Regions from separate parts of the Wukongibacter baidiensis genome, predicted to be linked through region 1. Evidence: riboswitches for the same ligand, from Rfam matches in the RefSeq annotation. Region 1 holds a riboswitch; each other region holds the start of a gene.

Region 1 (5,400 bases):
TCATTTCTTACATTTGAAACGGCAAAGAGATCGAATTCCTTATTACTATATGTATATTTTTCTTCTATATTAAAATACCTGGAAAGTCGATCTTTGATGTTTTCTTTATAGTCTTTAAATTCCATATCATCACCAACTCTATTTTATTCTGTAAAGCTATTTTTATGTCTGTATTTTGGAAAATTCTTACATAATTAATATTTTAGTCCATTCCTTTGATGAGTAAATATAGTATTCAACATTTGTTGTATTTTACCTTTATTTCCAGTATTATTTCCCGATTTTTTTTTATTTTCAATTAATAGTTTTTGAGATGCTAGTTTTTTCGTTAGAGTTTGGAAAACGTGACACGGGGACAGGCCCACGGACACACTGGGGAGCGCGTGTCAGATGGGTCCGTCCCCGAGTCACATTTTCAACTTCTTTAGCAATTTATGTTATCTGCCACAATTTTTTTATCTTAGAAAAGAAAAAGACAAGAAAGGCTAGTGCTTTCTTGTCTTAATAGGTTTTCAATTTAATTTATTTTATTCATCTACTTTAAATCTATCCATTGATTGGTTTAAGCTTTCTACTAAGTCAATCAGTTCTTTTGATATATCCCTTAGTTGTTGTGAGGAGCTTGCTTGTTGCTGAGTTGAAGCCATAACTTCTTCTGTTCCTGCTGCTGACTCCTCTGTAACTGCGGCTATGCTTTCCACTGCATCTATGGTCATATTTTTGTACTCTGTTATGTCTTCTACTGCTTTACCTACTTCATTTACTTCCTGAACAATGGATTCAACGGAGTCTATGATATTCTTGAAGGCTGAATCTGTGTCGAATACTGCAAGGTGCTGCTCTCCGAAAATCTTTTCTCCTGCTTCAACTGATTGAACAGTGCTTGTAACGTCTGTGTTTATTTCATTTGCTAAGTCAGTTATTTTATTTGTTGCATCCTTTGATTGCTCAGCTAGTTTTCTTATTTCATCGGCAACAACGGCAAAGCCCTTACCAGCCTCTCCTGATCTTGCTGCTTCGATGGCTGCATTTAGTGCCAAAAGATTTGTCTGATCACTTATGCTCTTTATAAGGTCAACTATGTTGATTATTTCGGACACGCTGTCCTTCAGCTGTGTAATGGTTTCTTTAGTTGCTCCAGATATCTGAGCATATTCTTCAGTTTTTTCATAAAGGCTCTTAACTGTATTTGTAGCGTTATTGCTTATTTCTTTAGTCTTATCTGTTGCCTCATGTACTACCTTTATACTATGAACCATATTGTCTATTCTGTTTGACAGCTGGCTCATTGTATTTGTAGCATCCTCAGCGCTTCTAGCCTGCTCTGAAGCTCCGTTGGCAATTTCTCCAACTGATACAGCTACTTGTTCAGATACCATTGTGTATTGCTCTGCAATATCGTCCACATTCTTTGTACTGTTCTCAACAGACTTAAAGGTTGCGTTGGTATCTTTTATTAGGTTTCTCATGCTATCTATCATGTGATTAAATCCAGTAGATAGCCTTCCAATTTCATTCTTTCCAACAAGGTCTGATTTAACTGTTAAATCTCCTTCTTGAACTTTAGTCATAAGTCCCATTATTTTCTTAAGAGGATTTGTTATGCTAAATGTTATGTATATGGATAGAAGTACTGATACTATAACACATACAATAGCGATAGTTATAGTCATTTGACCTACTTGATTTACATCACCCATTAGTGACTTCATTGGGATAACCGATAGGATCGTCCATCCATTCGCACATTTACTATATGCCACTAGTCCATCATCTTGAAGAAATGATCCAGATTGTGAATCTTCAGGTATATTAGCTGTGAAGATATTATTCATTTCTGCATCTTCTTCATCCACAACCTTTGTTTGTGTTTCGCTTGATTCCTCGGCAGCTTCTTTTGCCTCTTCACCTTCAGCAGCTGGTTCTGCCTTTTCTTCTGCTACGCCTTCTTCACCATAGATGATAGTTCCATCTTTGCCAGCTATTAATAGTTCTGATCCTTCACCCATATTTATATTACTAAATAATTTTTCAACGGTTTTTGTCTCGATTTCTAGGATTACAATCCCTGCTCTAATGTTATAGTAATCTGAAACCTCTCTCATGGCATGTATCTTGTCGTAATGCCCTAATAAACCAGGTGTCCAGAAAACTTGATTTTTTGAATTGCTCACATCTTTGAATAAATCAGTCTTAGTAAATTTTCCATCCTTTAAAAACTCTGCTACATCCTTATTGTTTCCAGCACTTATTACCTCTCCGTTAAGTCTAAGAACAGTTATCGATCTTATATCTGGAGTTGATAGGATTACATTCCATAGTACCTGCTCTACTTTTTTTGTATCTTTTAACTTTTCATGTTGATTAGCATAGTTTCTTGTGGCTAAAACCTTTTGAAGCTCTCGATCTGATTTTACAAGCATTGCTGCCTTTTCGATATCTTCTAGCTTTGAATCTAGTATGAGTGCATTTTGTGTTGATAGTTGCTCCGTAAGCCCACCTACCTTTTTTTCTATTGTGCTGTGGAAGCGAGTGTAGGAAAATCCTCCAACTATTAAGATTGGAACTACACTTAGAATCAAGGAAAATATCATTAGTTTTGCCTTGATACTTAGATTGTTGTTTTTCACTTTCTTCGATTTTTTGCTAAAGTTCATCTTCTTTTCTGGTGTCACTTTCTTTTCAGTTTTCGTTTTCTTCGGCTTTTTCTTGAAGTTTACCTTCTTTAGGCTTAGCTTCTTTTTTGCCTTCATCTTCTTTAGCATGTTCCACCTACCTCCATAACTTATAAACATAATAATACCATCTACTACATGTAACTCTGCGTCCCAATCCCATATTATATTTTCACTTTAGAGCCTAGAGTTGCCCCTTAGCGTGCCTATACAGGCAATCTATTTTTTTAACACATAGGAAATTATAAATCCCTTACAAATTATAATTTCTGTTGTGTATTTCAACAAAGTCTACTTTGAAAATCGCCATTAAAGACTTTTTTATATAAATTAAGGCATCCATAATAAAACGGATGCCTTGATATTCATATAGTGTCATGTAAAATTTTTATCACAACTATATCAAATATATATTTTGGCAACCTGGCGATCATAGAACGTATTATTCCTTAGACCCATAGCTTTGCGACCCTATCTTTCGATAGATGTGCCCTTCTCAAATCTCTTGATTTTTTTTTTATTATCAATGAACTTTTGTATTACTATTTCCCTTAAAATTATACCATATTTTTCGATACTTGACGTCATTTTCTAAAAAAACATATAAATGGCCATAAATATGATACTATATTAAAATTTCGACACATACTCTTTTTTTCCTTCTGGATAACCACGATTACATACCTTTCAGAAAAATTAGGTCTAAAGTCCTAATCCCTAGGTTTAAAGTACCACTTCCCAGAAACTATTCTATAGTCTTGATGTTTAGCAGCTATAATTCTACATAATATTCATTTTACAACGCAAAAAGCAGGCAATATATGCCTGCTTTAAAGTCAAATCTTAATATTATTATGCTTTTACAGCTTCTGCTCCTCTTTGAAGGGCCTCTTGGTTTAATGGAATTAAGTGCTCTTTAGAAGGTCCAAATACCTTTCTTAAAGCTTCTATAACAGTTTCAACCTTAACAACCTTTGTAAGTTCTAAGTATGCTCCTAGCATTACCATATTAGCAACTTTACTGTTACCAATTTCCACAGCTATTTCATTAGCTGGGATACAGTAAGCCTTTACATCTTGTCTTTCAGGTTTTCTATCTATTAGTGAGCTATTTATTAGAACCATTCCATCAGCTTGTAATTCTGATTCGAATTTTATTAATGATGGTAGATTCATAACTATAGCTGCTGTAGCATTATGAGCTATGATTGGAGAACCTATTGGAGTATCTGATACAGTTACGTTACAGTTAGCTGTACCTCCACGCATTTCAGGTCCATAAGAAGGTAACCATGATACATGCTTTTCTTCAATCATTCCAGCATATGAAAGTAACTGTCCCATCGACATAACTCCCTGGCCACCGAATCCTGCACAAATCACTCTTTCAGTTGTCATATTACTCAGCCTCCTCTGGGGTACGGAAATTTCCAAGTGGATAGTATGGAATCATGTTATCTTCTAACCACTTAAGAGATTCTACTGGAGTTAATCCCCAGTTAGTAGGGCATGTAGATAATATTTCTACTATTGAGAAACCTTTACCAGCTAATTGATGCTCAAAGGCTTTCTTTATAGCTTTCTTAGTCTTTCTTATGTTTGCTGCATTATGCACAGATGTTCTTTCTACGAAAGTAGCACCTGGAATAGTTGCAAGCATTTCAGATACCTTAAGAGGCATACCTGTAGTTTTAGTATCTCTACCATAAGGTGAAGTTGTAGCTTTTTGTCCTGGTAATGTAGTTGGAGCCATTTGTCCACCTGTCATACCATATATTGCATTATTTACGAATATTGTAGTCATGTTTTCACTTCTATGTGCCGCATGAATTATTTCAGCAGTACCTATAGACGCTAAGTCACCGTCTCCTTGGTAAGTAAATACAACGCTATCAGGATGTACTCTCTTTATACCAGTTCCAACTGCAGGTGCACGACCATGAGCAGCTTCATGCATATCACAATTAAAGTAATCATATGCTAAAACTGAACATCCAACAGGTGCAACACCAATTGACTTTCCTAATACTCCAAGCTCTTCTAATACCTCTCCAACTAGTCTGTGGACAACTCCATGAGTACATCCAGGGCAATAATGGAAAGGAGTTTCAGTTAACCCTTCTGTTCTTTTGAATACAACAGCCATTACTTAGCACCCCCTAACATTTCTTTAGCCTTATCAACGATTTCTTGTGGAGATGGAATCATTCCACCAACTCTACCGTAGAAGCCTACTGGTAATCTACCGTTGTTAGCAATCTTTACGTCGTCAAGCATTTGTCCACAGCTCATTTCAACTGTTAAGATACCCTTTGCGCTTTCAGGTATTTCATCAAATGCCTTATGTGGGAATGGCCATAAAGTTATAGGTCTTATTAAACCTGCATTTATTCCTTCAGCCTTTAGTAATTCAATAGCATTCTTAACTATTCTTGAAGTAGTACCGTATGCACATAATACTAAGTCTGGATTTTCCATGTTGTACATTTCATATCTAACTTCGTTCTTTTCAATTTCTCTTAATTTATTTTGAATTTCATGATTTAATTCTTCTAATGCTTCTGGGTCAAGTCTAAGTGAGTTGATAATGTTTGGCTTTCTCTTACCCTTTGTTCCATCTGTAGCCCAATCCTTAGCTGGAAGATCTCTCTTCTTAGGCTCCTTGAATTCGATTGGCTCCATCATCTGTCCAATCATACCATCACCAACAACCATAACTGGGTTT
Region 2 (5,400 bases), 1.2 Mb from region 1:
AGGGCATATCATACAGGTGAGTTAGATCTTACAGAAGAACTTAAGAAACAAGTAGTTTCAAATATTTTAAACTTTATATTAAAAATCGAATAATGATATAGAGATTCAAATAGAACTATTAATTTATACATATCAAAACTTCTCAGAAACATCGAGTATTTTGATATGTATAAATTAAGTTCTGGTATATGAACTCAAGGTATATAATTTTTTTTTCAAAATAAAGTTAGTGATTAATTACTAACAAAAGGGGGGAGATATTGTAAATAAATTGAATCTGCATGAAGAAATCAATTTGAATAAAGTAGTTGTTATGTTGTATTTTATTAAAAAAAGTGTAGGTGTTTATAATGGATAAGATATTATTTGTAGGTGTTTATTTTGGATTGGCAGCAATAATTTGGTTATTAGCTCGTAGAACAGATGAGAAAGGAGAGAGATAATGGTAACAGGACATTTTACCACGGCGTTAGTTCCCTATAGTAAGAACAAAGAATATCCGTTATTCTTATTATTGATTATTGTTCAAATACAGGATCTTCTAATTCCTCTAGATCTGATAACGCAGAAGTTAGGAATTTCTGAATTATCAAGTTTGCAAATGACTTACAGTCATGATATTATTCCAGCGGCTATTATGGCTATTCTAGTTGGAATAATTATGTACATCATATATAAAGATAGAAACTTAGCACTTTGGAGTTTGGGCTTAGTAGTTTTTCATGAAATTTGCGATTTGTTTTCGGGTTTTTCACACAATATTTTTGGAACGGATACTATGTCAATTGGTTTTGATTTTTATAGAACTGCTCCAATGAATGCCTATATTATTGAATTTTTGTTAGCTGTAGTTTGTTTATCATATTTTGTTATACAGAGGAAGAAAGATAATGATCCTATTAGCATGAAAAAATTAATACTTTTATCGAGTGTAATTTTTCTTCCAATAATAGGTATGATGATTAATGCTGCATAAGGAAATTCGGTGTGATAGAAGAGTTATAGAGAGAATAGTGCAGGAGTTAAGAGATGAAGCTTCATATTTGTAAGAAATAATAAAATATATTATATAATTAAAAGCTAAAAAGACATCATTATAGATAATGTTCAGGTTATCCTGTACTTTCTATAATGATGTCCTTTATTATAATAGAATGGTTTGCTCTATCATAAAGTTTTACCTATTTAGACTGTTCCTCAAATCTCTTCTTAAATAAAACCATGCAATCGTCAAGCTGTGTTTGACCGAGTGCTATATCTTCTGCCATGGTTTGACATGATGGAGAGCCACAAGCGCCGCAGTCAAGCTTTGGTAATTGCATTTTGATCTTCATACATTCAGACATTTTTTTCATGGCCTCAACAACATCACTTCCAAAGACATTATTCTTTATAGGAGTTATTTCTTCATTTAAAGCTATTTCATCGTCATTTAAATCGTAGTCTTGGCTTTGAGGAATAGATAGATGCTTTTCAGATAATCTTCGTATTCTATTTTTGGCAATAAATGGACTTTCAATGGCCAGAACTCCTCCAACGCAACCATTTGTACATGAAAGGAGTTCAGCAAACCTAATTCCAGTTAATCTTCCATCCTCTATATCATCTAGAATGTTAATCACATTCTCTATACCATCAACACATATATAGTCTTCGATTCCAAGGGCTGAGGTCTCTCCACCAGCCTTAGCCCAACCAATACCCTTTCCAGAAAGATAATAAGGTAAAGGCTCTAAGGATGACTCGAGATTTCTAACTATAAATGGATGTATTTCTTTAAAAGATATAACTCCATCAACGGAAGACATCTTTGAGCCTATTGGATTTTTTACACTAGTTACCTTAGATGGACATGGACTAATAAAAAATACACCGATGTCAGAAGGTGAAAGGCCAAGCTTTTTACATGCCTCTTTTCTTGCTATAGTAGCTGCTATCTCCATAGGTGATTCTATAGGGAGTATATGATTAATCAAGTTAGGAAATCTTACTCTTATAAGCCTTACAATAACTGGACATGAAGAAGATAGTAGTGGCTGTATATCACTGGTTTCAATTATTTTTTTTGTATATTCTGTATAGATGTCAGCGGCTCTTGTTACTTCAAACACTTCATCAAAACCCACGGCTTTTAAGGCAGCTAATATTTTACCAGGTTTATTTTTACTTCCAAATTGGGAATAAAAACTTGGTGCTGGTAGAGCAATTTTATATTTATATGGTTCTATATTATCAATAGAATCCGAAACGCTATCTTTGGCGTGTTCAGGACATTTTCTTATGCATTCTCCGCAATCGATACATTTAACTCCTGTTATTCTCGCTTTTCCATTTCTAACTCTAATAGCCTGAGTTGGACACTTTCTAATACAGTTAGTACATCCAATACATATATCATCTTTTAAAACCACAGAATGAAAATTACTGCTCATAATAGACCCTCCGTTTTCGTAAGAAAGATATATTTTGCATTATATTCTATTATCAATTAATCAAATATATACAATACAATAAATATTTTACATTCAAAGACTTGATAGCTAACCTATATGATGATGTTAAATATCCAGAACGTAATAGATTTTTCGTAACTTATATAATTAATAAATTTATTTTTTTAAAGCACCTATAAATTATTGTAACATACTTAATAATCTTAAGCATGTGAAAATTCTATTATTTTTATAAGTTTTCTAAATTTTGTTTAAAAGATAAAGGGGACATCGTAATTAGCTTCTATAGAGAAGTATATATAAGTGGTTATAACCAAATTGATATATACGACAAAATATGATATCATATTACAATATGTGATAAAAAATTATATGATTAGAAAGTGGCACACCTGTCGAAAGGCAGGGTCGCAAAGCCATGGGTCTAAGGGAAAAAAGTTCCTATGATTGCCAGGTTGCCTAAATATTATAGTATGCTATTGAGGCAACTGCATTTGTGTAGTTGTCTTTTTCTATAGAATTTACAGTGTATGATGAGCTAGGATTAGTAATATTAGTGAAGCGGAGGAGTTGGAGTGGATAAGAGATTTACAAAAACAATAGAAATGCCTGATAGTACACTGAATTTAAAATCTCCATCACAACTAAATCTAGAATATAGATTGTTAGACGCTATGGATGAAGAACTAATTTTAGATGCTGCCGAGTGTCTTTCTGAAACCCTTGTGGAGACAGATAGTTGCAGAGGAAAAATAAGCGAACCTATGGTAAATGCCTTGGGATTATCCAAAAGAGATATGTTCGAATTTGCTTTAAAATGTATTAGAGATTTGGTTGTTCATGAGTTATCATTTGTTGCTTTGGATAAAAAAACTAATAGAGTAGTTGCTGTAGTTGTAAGTGAAAATTTTGATCCCGAGAAAAAGAACTTTAGTTTTAAAGGGAGTTTAGCACCTATGAATGACATTGTAGATTTCCTAGCTGAAATTGACAATAGGTTTCTTAATACAGTTCAGTTTAAAACCGGATGCATGGCGGAAAAAAATGAATATGTGCAAGTATTTATGTGTGGCTCTAGGTTGGCTAAGTTCAGAGGATATGTTATTGCAAAGCTAATAAAATTGATTATGGATAGAGCAAGGAAGAATGGATATAAGGGAATATTCGCTAAGACAACAACATCTGGATATGCTAAAATTTTTACGGAATATCATAATTTTCACTTAGTCTATGACAAAGAAAACAAGCCCATACTTAAAACATTCTCAAGTGTTGAAGCCTTAAAAAAAATACCTCCAGAGATATCAGAAGACTGTAGGATTTTTTATAGGGCTTTGGGAAACGATCGAACTCTTTTATAGTAAAATAAGAATGCTGAATACCAGATATAAACCCCTTTTAATAGATACATTTATGTGGCTTAAAAATATCTATTAAAAGGGGCTTTTTTATAAATTAAAGAGTTAAAAAATAATATGGGCTCTGCCTGGAAGCAGTAGCCCTATTGTAGAGGTAATGCTAAAGATTTTTCTATTTTAAGAGAGGATTATGATTAGCATTTCTTATAAGTATATACTACATGAGTAATGTTAACTAAAGATTAATACAATGTTAAATCTATGAAAAGTGTAGTTTCGTGGGGTAAATAAATGATTTTTTCAAAAAAACGGGATGGAGTGATAGAGATTCCAGTGAAAACTTTAATTTATACACATCAAAAATCCTAAGAAACATCAGATATTTTGATAAGTTTAACTAGGAACTCTCTATATATGGTAAAATATTATTGAGTTTGATGCACTCGGAACCTACGTAGTTAAATATGGAGGATAGATAATGTTTAAAAGTATATTTAATAAGCTTTTGATTACTAATCTAATTATTATAGTTTGCATAATTTCAATTTTGTCCCTTATTCTATCGGCAGTTTACAGAGTACATATCTTTAATGAAAAAGAAGAGTCACTTAACTTTGTAGCAATAAAGGTTCAAGAGGTCGTTAATGACTTTAATAATAAAGATCTTTCTAAAAAGGAACTAGAAGCCTATTTGAATTCCTTAGGATATATTACTGATTCAAGCATCTATCTATTAAAATTAAATAAAGAGAGCTTAGAAAACCCAGAAAGCCTAGAGCAAGCAAATGAATTTATGGAAGGATATCTAATAGATGATTTGAAAAAAATACTTGATGATAATGTAGTTTTTAGGAAAAAGCACTATTCTAAAGAATTGGATACCTTTCTTGTTTTTCTAGGGGTACCATTAAAAGTGAATTCAGAAATAAGTGGAACGATTTTAATTTTCTCACCTGTAAATCAAATAACGAGTAATATTACTAGGATGAATCTAATTATCTGGTCTACGGCACTTATAGCTATGATATTGAGTGGAATTTTCATTTATATTAACTCCCTAAGAATATCTAGGCCAATTAAAAGAATCGACGCTGCGGCTAAAAAGATTGCTTCTGGTGAAGAGACAGAGGATTTAGTAGTTAGTTCTCAGGATGAGATTGGGCAACTGGCACTTACATTTAATTATATGAAAAATAAACTTTCTGAAATTGAAAGCATGCGACGGGAGTTTATAGCCAATGTATCCCATGACTTAAAAACCCCGCTTACTTCGATAAATGGCTTTATAGAGGGAATGATTGATGGAGTCATAGGACCTGATGAATACAATGAGAGTTTTAAGATCATTAAAGATGAAACCTCGAGACTTATGAAGTTGACTAACGATATTTTACAGCTATCTAAAATTCAATCAGGGGCTTTGAGATTATTAAAGGAAGATCTGCATCTAAGAAATTTACTAGAAGATATTGCAAGTAGCGCGGTTATGGGGTTAAATGATAAAGAAGCTTCAATTGATATAAACTGTGATAATGACTTAATGTTATATGCTGACAAAGATAGATTAAAGCAGATATTGATAAATCTTA
Region 3 (5,400 bases), 2.8 Mb from region 1:
TATCCTATTGCAATATCTTCTGATAATCCTTCAAAAAAGTTTGTTTCATCGGTAATACTAACCCAGACTTGCCCTTTAACCGTATTTCCTTGAGAATCTATCAAAATATATTTCCCATCTTCTTTTACTTCAAGTACTTTTCCTGTTATATCAGCTGCTTTAAGCTTTGCACTGCTTATTACTGCTTCATCCTTTACGTTACCACTTGTATCTGTTGCCTCTGGAGTAGAACAACCTACCATGGCTGTCATTGACATTGCAATAATTAAACCAGAAACTAAAAATCTTTTCATTTTGAGCACCTCTTTCATATTCTTTAAAGTCTTTATGTTGATATCAACTTTATAGAGTTCCACTTAAATCTCTATATGTATACTTAGACGGTGCTTCAAGAAAAAAGTTCCGTAGTTGCATTTTTATTTATCTACTTCTTCTTTTTCACTTACTTTTATATAGTCCGAAAGCTTTCTTTGGTTAGTCTTTTTCGGATTAAAATTTTTCCACTTAAATATCTTATCTAGTATATAACCTCCGCAGAAGGTTACTATCACAGTTCCAGCTCCAACAGTTCCACCAAGCAAAAATCCTATTAATAAAACTGTTATCTCAATTGCGGGCTTTACATAGCGTACGCTTATTCCAGTGATTTTTATAACACCGACCATAAGCCCATCCCTAGGACCAGCACCTAGTTCAAACTTCAAGTAGGAGTAAATTCCATAACTAAAAATAGTAAGTCCTAAAAATAATGCTCCAATCTTTAAGATACTATTTTCAGGAACTATAGTAAGCTTGTATTTATCAATAAAGTCGACAAATAAACCAATAAAGTACATATTTAATATTGTTCCGATTCCCGGGTATATTTTTAAGGATAAAGAAAAAAGGATTATTCCAAGTCCTACTAGTTGCGAAGCCTTACCATAGTCTATTCCTGTTTTAACTGCAATCCCTAAATTCAAAGTTGCCCAAGAGCTCATTCCTATACCTATGTTTTTCATTTGAGCTATTCCATAAGCACAGATGACAAAGGATAATAGTAGTCCAGGTATTTTTTTTATATCTTCAAGAAGAAGCCCTTTGTTTATAGTCATTTCCATACCCCTTTTCAAGTTTTATGCATAATCTAGGCATAATAAATATATCATAATAGCTTGAATTTAGTCTACAAATATTTTAGGGGGTGTCTCATAATGGCGAATTTCTGCGTTATTTGAAATATTCACCGACTTGGCACGTACGTTAGTACTAGCCAAACCGTTGAAATTTCAAAACCTTGAACTTCACTCATTCTGAAACACCCCGTGGGCTGAACTCAGCAACCCTTTCTTAAAACCGCTCTATTCTATTCTGTATACCTTGGATAGGCACTGGTTTTATTTCAATCAATGTTTCTATAGGACTTTGTATACTCCCATGTTTTTCACGACTGATTTCAATATCTATTTCTTCAAGTATATCTAATTGATCAACTACTTCGTTTAATGCTTTTTCCTCCAATGACTTAACCTTTTCTAATTTAGTTTTGGTTTCCTCTTCTATTTCATATAATTCTCTCAATGTATTTTCTGCATCTCTTATCTTTATTAACTGCCTTAATCTCTTGACTTCTAATAGTAATAACTTAATATTTTCTTGTTTATGTGACAATTTGCTACCTCCTAGATTTTTCTATACCTTAGAGTTTAACCACTAGAACCACTAAGTATTCTATATATAATGAATTTGTATATCTAAAATTTCATATGCCAGAGTCGATTTAAAAGTTGTAACTACTCATAATACATGGTATACTTTGTTCTTATATAGTTTATTTTGTAGGAGGTCATATGAGACGTATTGTTGCAAGATTTTTTGAAAAAGACAGAGTTTATATTTTGAAGCGGATTTCATCTTTAGCCATTCCCTCAATGATAGAAATGCTTTTAACTACTTTAGTTGGTATCGCCGATACAGTGATGATTGGAAGGTATCTGGAAGCTGCTGGTATCTCAGCTATGTCCCTTGCTAACCAGATAATCTTTCCTATAATCTTTATATTTTCAGCCTTCAATGCTGGAACCACAGCCATAGTTGCTAGGCATATAGGTGCACGGGAATATAATGAAGCCAACGAGGGAGCAGGACAATCTCTATTACTAAATACCTTTGTTGGAATCTTCTTAGTTTCAATAATGGTTATTTTTCATGAAAAATTCATAAGATTATTTCCGGCAAATAGCAATGTAATAAACCTTGGAATTGATTATTTAAGGATAGTTATATATAGTCAATTTTTTATGCTTATTACATTCTCTATATCAAGTGCATTAAGAGGTGCAGGTGATACTAAAACTCCCATGTATGTTAATGGTGCTGTAAATCTACTTAACATATTAGGTAACTGGCTTCTAATTTATGGTGTAGGTATATTTCCTGAAATGGGTATAGCAGGTGCAGCACTATCAACTACATTGTCTAGAGCTTTAGGTGCCATTTTTTTATTGATAATAACCTTTGGTGGTAAAAGAAAAATCAGACTAAGAGTTCATGATTTAAGACTTAAGATCAAAATGGTTAATAGAATTGCTAGAATAGGCTGGTCTGCTGCTGTAGAACAGTTTTTTATGCAAACTTCGTTTATAGCCTTAAATTTTATTATAGTTTCCCTAGGAGAAGTAAGTCATGCAATCTTTAACATGATAATAAGAATAGAGTCTATTTCTTTCATGCCTGCCTTTGGTATTTCTATAGCAGCCACTACACTAGTTGGTCAAAATTTAGGAGCCAAAGAAGAAGAAATGGCTGTTAAGAGTGGAAATATGGCAGCATTATTAGGATCACTCATGGGATTATCTTTAGGAATGATATTTTTTACCTTTCCTAGAGCGTTGGTTAGTATATTCGTTAGTGATATAACTACTATAAATACAGCTATTATTCCAATGAGAATAGCCGCAGTACAACAATGTGTACTAGCCGCTATGATTATCTATTCTGCAGCCCTGAGGGGCGCTGGTGATACAAAGATGGTAATGTATATAACCATCTTTAGAGTCTGGGGAATATTTGTCCCACTAACATACCTTTTAGTTAAGTTTACTAACTTAGGAATCATCGGGGTATTTATTACTTCTAATCTGGCATTTTTGATTCCTGCAATACTATTTTATTATAGATTCAAGTCAAGAAAGTGGATTAACATCGAGGTCTAGCAAAAAAGCCAAAGACTCAAAGGTTTGGGTTCCCTTTGAGTCTTTGGCTTTTTTATATGTTATGGGGGAGGAATTATCTAAATCATATAGCATAAAACTTATTTGAAGCTCTTAAGCCGATGGCAAAAGTAAATCTCTTTGCTGTTGCTTCGACCTAATATCCCTATGTATTATTGCCAATATTATTATACTTCACATGCAGTAAATATATTAAGCAAATCCCTATTCAAAGTAAGGAGCTTAAGGGCTTTTACTTGTAGGGGCATCGAATTTGATGATGCAGGCTCATGATCTTTAGCATCAAAAATCAAAGTATATTTTCTAAGATCAATTTTCTCGATATGTTTTTCTAGACTATCGAAAAGTTCTGATAAATCTTCATTTTTAAATGTTCCTGAAATAGTTACTTTCAACTCCATCTTCTCTGAATCAATATCTATTTTATACATTTCTGTACCTCCATTTCTTTTTTGTGAAAGTCACAGATCTATAACTAGGATATTATACTCTTTTCCGGAAACCATTTTACTAACATAGACACAATAGGGTTAGAGACTCCATATTGCTTTTTGAAAAAATAGTATCTTATTGTTAGTAAGCTTCTTGACAATTTGATACTTTTCTAGATAAACCCTATTTGAACAAAGTCTTTTATAAATATTCTCACGGTTGACTTTGTTGAAACACATCACGGAAATTATACCTATCTACAGCCTAAAAGGGTTTATAATTTCCTATGTGTTATAAAAAAAGCAACTACATTATAATGTAGTTGCCTATCTGTCATAAGTAAAGTATTCAGGCAACCTGGCAATCGTAGGAATAATCCTTCCCTTAGACCCATAGCTTTGCGACCCTGCCTTTCGACAAGTGTGCCATTTGCTAAATTTTGTATTTTATACTATTTCATGTTATATTATATCATATTCTGTAGTTCTATGCAATTGCAACAGTTAATTTCTTTATATATTTAAAGCAATATGTATAATTTTGGAGTATAACACTATGTATATGGTATTCGGGTCAGTATCCTACTAATTTAAGGTTAGTTCATGAGTTTCCTCTTATTTCTTCTTTAACGAATATAAACTTATACGTGTATTTTCTTAGAAACATAAAAATAGCAGAGCACAATGGCTCCACTATCTTAATTCTAGTTCTAGTTGTTCCAATAATCATCCAATATTTTTTGTACCTCTTCAACTGCTATATCAAGCGATTCTCTAGGATCCATTCCTTCAATTAAAACTCTATCTATTGCATCGATAAGTGCTTTTCTGTCTGCACTTTCGTCTACATAGAAGTATGCTGTTGAATTAGGTAACTGCTTTATAAATGGTGCTATATTTTTATTTGACAATAACTCTTCATTCTCAGCAAACTCAACTCTAGCTCCTATTTCACCAATTTCTTCTGTCCACCTCTTCATTACTTCCGCTGAACTTAGGTACTGAAGGAATTTAACAGATGCCTCTAATTTTTTATCCGTTGCATTTTTTGTAATTCCATTTGTCCAGAATGAACCAGCCGTTAACTGCTTTCCATTAAGTGAAGGTATTTCGGTAACTCCCCAGTTTAAACCTTCAGCTTTCTTAGCTAAGGTACCAAGCCTGTAGGAACCGTCGATATGGAATGCTGCCTTCCCACTTAAGAATGCTGTAACGTCATCCGTCATAAAATCTGGTTCCCCAACTTTTCTTTTAGTAGCCATATCCATCAAGTATTCGAATGCTTTATAACCGTTTTCTGAACCATTCCATTGAACCTTTCTGTTATCCTGAGAAAGTGGTGATTGCCCAAATAATTCAAGTAACAATGGTCTAAATACATGATGAAGCTGTCCTTCTGGATGGAAGGTTAGTCCTTCCTGAACATACTCACCGTTTTCTCTTATTGTTAATTTTTCTGCCATATCTAAAAGCTTATCAAAATCGGTTGGTATATTTTCTGAATCAAAGCCACCCTTAGCTACTAAATCCTTGTTCCAGAATAATGCTAGAGTTCTTACAGCTATAGGTATTGTGTAGTACTTATTATCAATCTTATTTATGCTTACCATTTTTGCAAAATCATTTTCAATCATGTCATGAGAAAATACATCTTGAGGTAGTTCTTGAAGTACACCGGACTTTACATACTTAGGAACCCAACCATAATAGAGGTTTATAATATCTGGGCCTGTGTTTGTTGCAATAGCTGCTGCTAC
Region 4 (5,400 bases), 2.5 Mb from region 1:
TGCATAATTCTGACTTGGCACAATTGCATAATAAATGTGGTAAAGATCGAAGGCCTTTAAGACTATATGTAGTAGTAGTTTTTTTTAGATGGTAATTATGCAATTTGCTCAAATAATTAAGGAGGAGATATATATGGCAGTTATGAAGGCATTGGGAATGATAGAAACGAAGGGATTGGTAGGTGCTATAGAGGCAGCTGATGCAATGGTTAAGGCAGCAAATGTTACCTTAGTAGGAAAAGAACAGATAGGTGGAGGCTATGTAACAGTAATGGTAAGAGGCGATGTAGGAGCAGTAAAAGCGGCAACAGATGCTGGTGCAGCAGCGGCCGACAGAGTAGGAGAATTAGTATCTATACATGTTATTCCACGGCCTCATATGGAAGTTGAGGGAGTCTTACCGAAAAGCGAGTAAAGATAAGTTATTAGTAAAAAAATAATTGAATTAAGGGGGAGAATTTATGAGCATTAATGAAATTATTGTCTATATTATGGTATTTTTTATGGCTCTTGGTGCCATTGATAAAATATTAGGAAACAAGTATGGTTTAGGTGAGCAGTTTGATGAAGGTATCATGGCAATGGGTTCCCTTGCAGTTGCAATGGTAGGGGTTGTATCTTTAGCACCGGTACTTGCAAATATATTGAAACCAGTTGTAGTACCTCTTTATACGGCTTTAGGAGCTGACCCAGCAATGTTTGCAACAACTCTTTTAGCAAACGATATGGGTGGATATCCCTTAGCTATGGAATTGGCACAAAGCCGTGAAGCAGGACTTTTTGCAGGTTTAATACTGGGTGGTATGATGGGGCCAACTATTGTTTTTACAATTCCTGTAGCCCTTGGAATAATCAAAAAAGAAGATCACCGATTCTTAGCAACTGGTATATTGGCAGGTTTAATAACTATTCCTATTGGATGTTTAGCAGGCGGAATCGCAGCTGGATTCGAACTATCAATGATATTTAGTAATCTGGTACCAATCATCATAGTTTCATTGTTATTAGCATTTGGATTATGGAAAATACCTGAAAAGATGATAAAGGGATTTACTGTATTCGGTAAAGGTGTTGTTGCTGTAATTACTATCGGTTTAGCTGCAATTATTATTGAAACCTTAACGGGAATAGTTGTAATACCAGGTATGGCTCCAGTTTCCGACGGTATAGAGATCGTAGGTTCTATAGCACTAATGTTGGCAGGAGCATTCCCAATGGTGCATTTTATTACAAAGGTATTTAAAAAGCCCCTACTTAAAATGGGTAGATTGCTAGGTATGGGGGATGTTGCAGCTGCAGGTATGGTTGCATCCTTAGCAAATAATATACCTATGTTTGGTTTGATGAAGGATATGGATGACAGAGGAAAGATCATTAATGTTGCCTTTGCAGTAAGTGCTTCATTTGTATTTGGAGATCACCTTGGTTTTACTGCAGGTGTTGCAAAGGATATGATATTCCCAATGGTTGTTGGTAAGTTAATTGCAGGTGTTACAGCAGTAGTTTTGGCAATATTTATAGCTAATAAGTCACTAAAAAATACATCAGAAAGTCATGCAAAATAGAATTAAAATTCTATGGACATGGATATTAGCTGTAAAGGAGGGGGATCAATACTAATGAGCGAGATGAATAAGGAAATTCTAGAAGAAATAATCAAGAGAGTTATCTCAGAACATATAAATCAGAAACAAGACGAGTTTGTTAAGCACGTAGATGAAAGCGGAGTTATTTCAATAAAGACAGATACAGTAAAGCCCGAAAAGTTTGATACGGGTAAAGAGGGAGATGAAGTATATCTAAAGGATGTATTATCATTAGAGGAAAGTCCAAGACTCGGATGTGGAGTAATGGAAATGAAGGAATCATCCTTTGACTGGACACTTAAGTATGATGAGATAGATTACGTTATAGATGGAACCTTGGAAATAATAATAGGAGATAGAAAAGTTGTTGGTAAAAAGGGCGATATACTACTAATTCCTAAAAATACAGCTATTAAATTTAGTACACCTGATTTTTGTAGATTTATCTATGTAGTTTATCCAGCCAACTGGCAGGAACAGTAATTAGTTTGTGAGGATACCGTGTTTATTATGAATATGGTATCTTTTTTTTTGAAAGGAGAAACTTCTAATATAGTACAAAAATAAATTAATTCAGGTTAATCTTATAGGCCTAAATACATGTTGAAAATACCGTAAATATGTAGTAATATAAATCTTAGTAAATAGTGATTTAAAATAGTATGTAGTATATATAAAACTTAATAATGATTACCACGATAATGGCAAACCTATCGAAAGATAGGGACGCAAAGTTATGTGTCTAAGGGGGTAACCCTATGATTGACAGACTGCCCAATGGAAATTAGCATAAATGAGTCTTAGATTAAGTAATTATGATATAACTCATTAATTGTTAGATTACAAGAGGCATCTATGAAATCAATCATAGATGCCTTTAATTATAAAATAAGCATGGATTAAGGTGATTTTATGAGAATTGTATCGTCAAAGCATTTAAAAGTTGGAATGGAATTAGGAAAACAAGTATATGATTCAGATGGAAATATTTTATTACATAGAGGAGTAAAATTAACCGGTGGCTATATAAAAAATCTACTTAAAAAAAATATACCGGCAGTTTACATTGATGATGAAATATCGGCTGGAATTGAGATTGAAGATGCCATTGATCCTGAAGTTAAGATTCAAGCCATTGAAAAAATTAAAAATTTATTCAATACAATGACCCCTAAAAAGCATGAAAAGAATAAAAATGCTTATGTTTCCGATGAGTCATATACTGATGTAAAGGGTATTATAAATCAGATTATGAATAATTTAAGGAAGAATAGCGGTAGTTTATTCAATATGGTAGAAATAATGAGTACTGATTTAGCAACTTATAATCATAGTGTTAACGTTGCGGTATTGTCAATAATGACTGGAAGAGCCATGGGACTTAATGAAAATCAGTTGATAGATCTAGGCATAGCAGGTCTAATGCATGATATAGGATACTCCCATATCCCTTCTGAAATAATAAATAAACCTGGGAAATTGTCAGATGAAGAGTATGAAACTATCAAAAAACATACCGTATATGGATATGGAATGGTTAAAGAGAATATGAATATTTCCGCTATAGTAAAGGCAATAATACTAATGCATCATGAGAGGTTAGATGGAAGTGGATATCCTTTAGGAGTAGAAGGGCGCAAACTTAATAAATTTATTAGAATAGCATCGATATGTGATATGTTTGAAGCATTGACCTCTGATAGAGCCCATAGAGAAAGAATGCAAACCTATAAGGCACTAGAGCTTTTGTCAGCAGAGACAACGGTAAAATTAGATCTAGAAATATATAAACATTTTATAAATAATATTGCAATATTTCCTCAAGGGACAGGTGTAATTCTAAATACTGGTGAGAAGGGAATAGTAGTAGATAATAATAAGGATAATCCAACAAGACCTAAAATCAGGCTTGTATTCAATAAAGAAGGAAGTCTGCATCCCGATGATAAGGTTATAGATCTAATGAAGGAGCTTACTAAATTCGTTGAAGATACATGTGAATTAAGATAATTTTTATATTTGAAAAGTTAAATTATATCAAGAAGGTAGAGCAGTGTTGCTCTACCTTTTATTTATATAAATTTTTGTTAGAAAAAAAATGTATATATAAAGTATTTTTAAAGATCCTATGAATAATAAGAATTATATGATATAATAATAGCATCATATATTAGTACCAGGTAATAATATTAAGCACTAAAAATGTGTAGGAGGATATTTATGAACGTTAAAGATATAAAGGAATTGATATTAACAATTGATAGAACATCTATACAAAATGTAGAAATAGAAGAGAATAGCTTTAAAATAAAAATCTCAAAGTCAGTTATTAAGGAAGACAGAATTTATGAGGTAAAGGAAAAGCCAGAAGTTATAGAAAGACCAGTACAAGAGGAAGTATATGAAAGTAAGGAAGTAGAAACTGAGGATTTATACATAGTAAAATCTCCTATAGTTGGAGTTTTTTATGCTTCACCTAGTCCAGATGCAGATCCATTTGCAAAGGTAGGAGCTCATGTTAAGAAGGATCAGGCACTGTGCATTATTGAAGCCATGAAGATAATGAATGAAATTCAAAGTGAGGTAGATGGTGAGGTTGTAGAAATCCTAGTAGAAAATGAAGATATAGTGGAATATGGTCAGCCATTAATGAAGATCAGGAGGTAACGAAGCATAATGTTTAAGAAAATACTTGTTGCAAATAGAGGAGAAATTGCAGTAAGAATTATTAGAGCCTGTAAGGAGTTAGGGGTTGAGACCGTTGCCATATACTCTGAGATGGATAAGGATTCCTTACACGTTCACCTAGCCGATGAAGCAATATGTATTGGACCTGCAATTTCGTCTAAAAGTTATTTAAATATAAACAATATTATTAGTGCTGCTCAAATTACTAAGGCGGAAGCTATCCATCCTGGATATGGCTTTCTATCTGAAAATACAAAGTTTGCAAATATGTGTGAAACAAATGGTATCAAGCTAATTGGTCCAAGGGAAGAGCATATAAGCAGAATGGGTAATAAATCAGAAGCTAGAAGAACAATGATTGAAGCAGGAGTACCTGTTGTTCCAGGATCCGAGTATGCTACTAATAAGGCTGAAGATGCTATCAAAATTGCAGAAGAAATTGGATTTCCAGTTATGATAAAAGCCGCCAGCGGTGGAGGCGGAAGAGGTATGAGGCTTGTCTATGAAAGAGATGAGTTCATTAATATGTTCAATATGGCAAAGGCTGAAGCATCAGCGGCCTTTGATGATGATTCAATGTATATAGAAAAGTATATTGAGGGACCGAGACATATTGAATTTCAAATATTAGCCGATGAGCACGGAAATGTCATTCACCTAGGAGAGAGAGATTGTTCTCTTCAAAGACGTAATCAAAAAGTATTAGAGGAAGCCCCTTGTACCATAATAAGTGATTCCGTGAGAGAAGAAATGGGTGAAATGGCAGTAAGGGCTGCAAAGGCTGTTAACTATGTGAGTGCAGGAACCATAGAGTTTTTACTTGATAAGCACGGAAACTACTATTTTATTGAGATGAATACAAGAATCCAGGTTGAGCATCCTGTTACAGAGCTAATTACCGGTTTGGATTTAATAAAGTGGCAGATAAGGATTGCTTGTGGCGAGAAGCTTGAATTCAAACAAGAAGATATAAAAATTAATGGTCATGCCATTGAATGTAGAATAAATGCAGAGGATATAAATAATAATTTTGCTCCTTCACCGGGTACTATTAATGATTATTTAGTACCAGGAGGAAATGGTATTCGTATCGACACACATATATACGCTGGATATAAAATACCAT

Evidence for each region. Region 1 has a riboswitch for cyclic di-GMP ahead of R9X47_RS10655 (methyl-accepting chemotaxis protein). Riboswitches for the same ligand answer to the same signal wherever they lie in the genome.
Region 2: another riboswitch for cyclic di-GMP. It lies ahead of R9X47_RS05730 (hypothetical protein); the one in region 1 lies ahead of R9X47_RS10655 (methyl-accepting chemotaxis protein).
Region 3: another riboswitch for cyclic di-GMP. It lies ahead of R9X47_RS26950 (hypothetical protein); the one in region 1 lies ahead of R9X47_RS10655 (methyl-accepting chemotaxis protein).
Region 4: another riboswitch for cyclic di-GMP. It lies ahead of R9X47_RS22150 (HD-GYP domain-containing protein); the one in region 1 lies ahead of R9X47_RS10655 (methyl-accepting chemotaxis protein).

The regions. Positions count from the first base shown of each region.
Region 1 is NZ_CP138202.1:2,352,546-2,357,945, forward strand. Features, by position in the region: gene R9X47_RS10650 (hypothetical protein) at 1-125, opposite strand, end outside; gene R9X47_RS10655 (methyl-accepting chemotaxis protein) at 528-2,765, opposite strand; cyclic di-GMP riboswitch class I at 3,090-3,177, opposite strand; gene R9X47_RS10660 (2-oxoacid:acceptor oxidoreductase family protein) at 3,528-4,073, opposite strand; gene R9X47_RS10665 (thiamine pyrophosphate-dependent enzyme) at 4,075-4,821, opposite strand; gene R9X47_RS10670 (3-methyl-2-oxobutanoate dehydrogenase subunit VorB) at 4,821-5,400, opposite strand, start outside.
Region 2 is NZ_CP138202.1:1,200,368-1,205,767, reverse strand. Features, by position in the region: gene R9X47_RS05745 (TetR/AcrR family transcriptional regulator) at 1-93, shown strand, start outside; gene R9X47_RS05740 (hypothetical protein) at 443-976, shown strand; gene R9X47_RS05735 ([Fe-Fe] hydrogenase large subunit C-terminal domain-containing protein) at 1,182-2,432, opposite strand; cyclic di-GMP riboswitch class I at 2,829-2,916, shown strand; gene R9X47_RS05730 (hypothetical protein) at 3,029-3,814, shown strand; gene R9X47_RS05725 (sensor histidine kinase) at 4,290-5,400, shown strand, end outside.
Region 3 is NZ_CP138202.1:5,890,808-5,896,207, reverse strand. Features, by position in the region: gene R9X47_RS26970 (DUF3221 domain-containing protein) at 1-293, opposite strand, end outside; gene R9X47_RS26965 (YczE/YyaS/YitT family protein) at 417-1,094, opposite strand; gene R9X47_RS26960 (hypothetical protein) at 1,330-1,650, opposite strand; gene R9X47_RS26955 (MATE family efflux transporter) at 1,830-3,194, shown strand; gene R9X47_RS26950 (hypothetical protein) at 3,380-3,643, opposite strand; cyclic di-GMP riboswitch class I at 3,993-4,081, opposite strand; gene R9X47_RS26945 (extracellular solute-binding protein) at 4,354-5,400, opposite strand, start outside.
Region 4 is NZ_CP138202.1:4,894,311-4,899,710, forward strand. Features, by position in the region: gene eutM (ethanolamine utilization microcompartment protein EutM) at 134-415, shown strand; gene eutH (ethanolamine utilization protein EutH) at 462-1,565, shown strand; gene R9X47_RS22145 (cupin domain-containing protein) at 1,620-2,069, shown strand; cyclic di-GMP riboswitch class I at 2,280-2,364, shown strand; gene R9X47_RS22150 (HD-GYP domain-containing protein) at 2,499-3,596, shown strand; gene accB (acetyl-CoA carboxylase biotin carboxyl carrier protein) at 3,807-4,253, shown strand; gene R9X47_RS22160 (acetyl-CoA carboxylase biotin carboxylase subunit) at 4,263-5,400, shown strand, end outside.